One region of the Variovorax terrae genome, then DNA from elsewhere that is predicted to be linked to it. Evidence: predicted binding sites of a transcription regulator. Region 1 holds the regulator's gene; the other holds the start of a gene.
The links. The regulator sigma-54, encoded in region 1, starts transcription at its own class of promoters, with help from an activator protein. The targets are predictions, from matches to a motif close to TGGCANGNAANCTGCTTT.

Region 1 (2,396 bases):
GTCTGCCCATGGCGCGCGGCCGCCGCACTTGCTCGGAGAGCGGCCGTTCGCTGCCTTTGGCCGCGGGGCCGCAGCTGCCGTGAAACAAGGCCTTTCCCTTCGCGTCTCGCAGCACCTGGCGCTCACGCCGCAGCTGCAGCAGTCGATCCGGCTGCTGCAGCTGTCCACGCTCGAGCTGAGCCAGGAAGTCGAGCAGATGCTCGACGACAACCCCTTTCTCGAACTCACGCTGGACGAGGCGCCGCGCGAGGAGTTCGGCCTCGCGCAGGCCGATGCGCCGGCGCAGGACGACGGCCACGAGGCCGAGGTTGCTCCTGATTCGATAGCAAACTATCAAGGCGACACAGGGACCTCTGCTCCCAATGATTCAGAAAACCCGGCGGCGGCCGAGGATGCGCCGGATTGGGAGGGCGATGGCGGCATCGACATCGCCCCCGACGACAGCGAATGGGGCGGCGACGCGCCCGCGCGCAAGAACAACAACCATGACGGCGACGACGTCGACGCCACCGAACTCGCGCGCAGCCAGGAATCGCTGCAAAGCCATCTGCACCGCCAGGCGCTGGCGCTGCGCCTGGACGACACCGACCGGGCCGCCCTGAGCTTCCTGATCGAGTCGCTCAACGACGATGGCTACCTGGAAGACTCGCTCGAGGCGCTGGCCGTCAGCCTGGCCGGCGACGACCTGGAACAGGGCGAGGAGTTGGTGCACCGCTTCACGGTGGCGCTGCACCTGCTGCAGCACCTGGAGCCCACCGGGGTGGGCGCACGCACGCTTAGCGAGTGCCTGACGCTGCAGCTGAACGCCCTGCCGCGCACCGTGCCGGACCGCGATACCGCCCTGGCGCTGTGCGCCCTGCCGATCGAGCTGCTGGCGCGGCGCGATGTGAAGCGCCTGGCCCAGCTGTGCGGCCACAGCGAGGCCGACGTGCGGGCCGCGATCCCGCTCATCACCCGGCTCGAGCCCAAGCCGGGGCGGCGCTTCGTCGACGTGGAGCGCAACATCATCGTGCCCGACGTGATCGTGGTCAAGGCGGGGCGCGGCGCGCAGGTGCGCTTTCGCGTGCAGCTCAACCCCGACGTGATGCCACGCCTGAAGGTGCACGACATCTACGCCAACGCGCTCAAGTCGCACAAGGGCGAGGGCCACCAGGCGCTGCAGCAGCGGCTGCAGGAGGCGCGCTGGTTCATCAAGAACATCCAGCAGCGCTTCGACACCATCCTGCGCGTCTCCAACGCCATCGTCGAGCGCCAGAAGAACTTCTTCGTGCACGGCGAGCTGGCGATGCGCCCGCTGGTGCTGCGCGAGATCGCCGACGAGCTGGGCCTGCACGAGTCCACCATCTCGCGCGTGACCACCGCCAAGTACATGGCCACGCCCTACGGCACGTTCGAGCTCAAATACTTCTTCGGCTCGGCCCTGGGCACCGAGACTGGCGGCAACGCCTCCAGCACCGCGGTGCGCGCGCTGATCAAGCAGTTCGTGGCCTCCGAGAGCACGAAGAAGCCGCTGTCGGACAACCAGATTTCCGAGATGCTCAAGGAGCAGGGCATCGAGTGCGCGCGCCGCACGGTGGCCAAGTACCGCGAGGCGCTGCGCATCGCGCCCGCCAACCTGCGCAAGGCGCTGTAGCGGCGGCCGGCTCGACTGCTCGTCGCGCACCCCGGCGCGCCGCCTCAGCGAGGAGGGGAGGACGTTCCAGCAGGTGAAGGGCGCGCCGCGGCGCCGCTCAGTCTTCCGCGGTGAACCCGGTCGACTGCACGATCGCGCGGTAGCGTTCCCAGCTCGACTTGACCGCGGCGCCGAACTCGGCCACGCCCTGCGCATCGGCCTCGGTGCCGAGCTGGGCCAGGGCCTCGATGCCCTTGTCCGAGCGCACATAGCCCGAGATCGCGGCATTGGCGCGCGCCACCAGCTCGGGCGCCGTCTTCGCCGGGGCGAGCACACCCGACCAGTCCTGGAACACCACGTCGCGGTAGCCCGACTCCACCATCGTCGGCACGTTCGGCAGGAAGCGCGAGCGCTTGCTGCCGGTGACCGCGAGGATGCGGAGCTTGCCGTCGGCCGCGTGTGGAATGATCTCCGGCAGCGGGCTCACCGTGGAGCTGACGTGGCCGCCCAGCAGGTCCACCACGGCCGGCGCGCCGCCTTTGTAGGGCACCAGGCGCAGCTCGATGCCCGCGGCGCGGCTGAACATCACGCCGGCGAAATGCTGGCTCGAGCCGCTGGCCGTGCCGAAGTTGGAGCGGGCCGGATTCGCCTTGCACCAGGCCACGAACTCGGCCAGCGTCGTGACGCTGGCGGGCACGCCCGGCCCGATCGCCAGGCCCAGCATGCCCTTGGAGGTCGGGGCCACGGGCGTGAAGTCGGCCATCGCGTCATAGCTGAGCTTCTT
Region 2 (2,396 bases), on a different contig from region 1:
CGAGCAGGGCCAGCGGCGTGACCACCAGCGTCACCCAGGGAATCGCCAGCGCATTGGCCAGCAGGCCCACCAGCGAGACCTGGCTGAACAGCAGCAGGGTCAGCGGCGTCAAGGCCAGCGTGATCACCCACTGTTCCCGAAAAAATGAAAGAAATCGGCCCGATGTCCTTGTCGGGCGGTCATTTCCTGCTCCTGAATCCGTAGCAAACAGAACGCCGACCGCGACGAAGCTGAGCCAGAAGCCGGCCTGCAGCAGCGCCCAGGGATCGACCGCCACCACCACGGCCATGACCAGCAGCCATTGCTGCGGCCAGGGCCAGCGCCGGCCGCTCAGGCGCAGCAGCGCCGCCGTGGCCAGCATCCAGAGCGTGCGCTGCGCGGGCACGCCCCAGCCGCTGAACACGGCATAGGCCCCGGCCAGCAGCACGCCGCCGATCCAGGCCGCGCCGGGCGCGGGGAACAGCAGGCACAGGCGGGCCGAGCGCCGCCACAGCCAGCCCACCAGCCCGGCCGCGACCCAGGCGAACATGGTCACGTGCAGGCCCGAGATGCTCATGAGGTGGGCCACGCCGGTGGCGCGAAAGACGTCCCAGTCGGCGCGGTCGATCGCGTTCTGGTCGCCCGTGATCAATGCGGCCAGCACGCCGGCGCTCTTGCGGTCGTCCACGCGCTCGAACACCTCGTCGCGCACCGCCTGCCGGGCGCGCTCCACCGGGTGCCGCCAGGTCTGGCCCAGGCGCCGGGGCGGCGGGTCCTTCGCGCCGCTGCGCACATAGCCGGTGGCCTGCACGCCCTGCTCCCACAGCCACAGCTCGTAGTCGAAGCCATGCGGGTTGCTGCCGCCGTGCGGCGCCTTGAGGCGCACCGTCATCTGCCAGCGCTCGCCGGCCTTCAGGTCGCCAGGCTGGCGCTGCGCGCGCTCGTCGCCATACCAGCCGAGCTCCAGCAGCGGCGGCAGGCGGATAGGCACGCCATCGAGCCGGGCCGATTCCACCGCGAGCCTGAAGCGCAGGCCGCTCTCGTTGCGCTGCGGCATGGCGGCCACCACGCCCGTGACGGCCAGGTCGCGCCCCTCCAGCGCCGGCGGCAGCGCGCCGGCCGTGAAGACCAGCGCGCGCAGGCCGCAGCCGCCAAACGCCAGTGCCGCGAAAGCCACCAGGGCCGTCCACGCCCAGCGGCGGCGGCCACGCCCTGCCCCCGCGCGCATGACGAGCCAAGCTCCCAGCGCCAGCGCCGCCAGAACCAGAGCGGCATAGACCGGCCAGGGCCACAGGGCCGGCTGCTGCAGCTGCAGGGCCGTGCCGGCCACGAAGCCCGCCAGCGCCGCCTCCAGCCCGCCGCATGCGGCGCCCTCCTGATGCCCCGTGTTCTGCATGACGTCATGCTAAACGGGCCAGACGAAAAGTGTGCCGACTGGCTCGGCTCTTGCTAGGATGCAGCTCGGCGAGGGTTTGCTTCGCCGCAACGTCACGAGACCTACCGAGACCGAGGCCCAGCGCATGTCCATCCACGCCGCCCTGAATCACGTCACCCACTACAGGTACGACCGTCCGGTCCAGCTCGGCCCCCAGGTGATCCGATTGCGGCCGGCGCCGCATTGCCGCAGCAACATCATTTCCTATTCGCTGAAGGTCGAGCCCGCCCACCACTTCATCAACTGGCAGCAGGACCCGTTCGCCAACTACCTCGCGCGGCTGGTGTTCCCCGAGAAAACCACCGAATTCAAGGTCACGGTGGACCTCGTGGTCGAGATGTCGGTCTACAACCCGTTCGACTTCTTCCTCGAACCGCAGGCCGAGAACTTCCCGTTCCGCTACACCGAATCCCAGGAGCGCGAGCTCGCGCCCTACCTCGTCACCGAGAAGGCCACGCCGCTGCTCAAGGCCTACCTCGCCAAAATCGACCGCAGCGAGCGCCGCACCATCGACTTCCTCGTCGCCATCAACCAGCAGGTGCAGCAGGACATCCAATACCTGATCCGCATGGAGCCCGGCGTACAGACGCCCGAGGAGACGCTGAAGAACGCCTCCGGCTCCTGCCGCGACTCGGGCTGGCTGCTGGTGCAGCTGCTGCGCCATTGCGGGCTGGCCGCGCGCTTCGTCTCGGGCTACCTGATCCAGCTCACGCCCGACGTCAAGTCGCTGGACGGCCCGAGCGGCACCACGGTCGACTTCACCGACCTGCACGCCTGGTGCGAGGTGTTCCTGCCCGGCGCCGGCTGGATCGGGCTGGACGCCACCTCGGGCCTGCTGGCCGGCGAAGGCCACATCCCGCTGGCCTGCACGCCGCAGCCCTCCAGCGCCGCGCCGATCGAGGGCGCCGTGGACCAGGCCGAGGTCGAGTTCAGCCACCACATGCAGGTCACGCGCATCTATGAATCGCCGCGCGTCACCCAG

Region 2: the regulator sigma-54 is predicted to act here: its motif matches at 1,415-1,432, upstream of MMF98_RS05665 (transglutaminase family protein).

Annotation. Positions count from the first base shown of each region.
Region 1 is NZ_JALGBI010000003.1:711,157-713,552, forward strand. Features, by position in the region: gene MMF98_RS22735 (RNA polymerase factor sigma-54) at 80-1,633, shown strand; gene MMF98_RS22740 (Bug family tripartite tricarboxylate transporter substrate binding protein) at 1,731-2,396, opposite strand, start outside.
Region 2 is NZ_JALGBI010000001.1:1,199,877-1,202,272, reverse strand. Features, by position in the region: gene MMF98_RS05670 (DNA internalization-related competence protein ComEC/Rec2) at 1-1,375, opposite strand, end outside; gene MMF98_RS05665 (transglutaminase family protein) at 1,500-2,396, shown strand, end outside.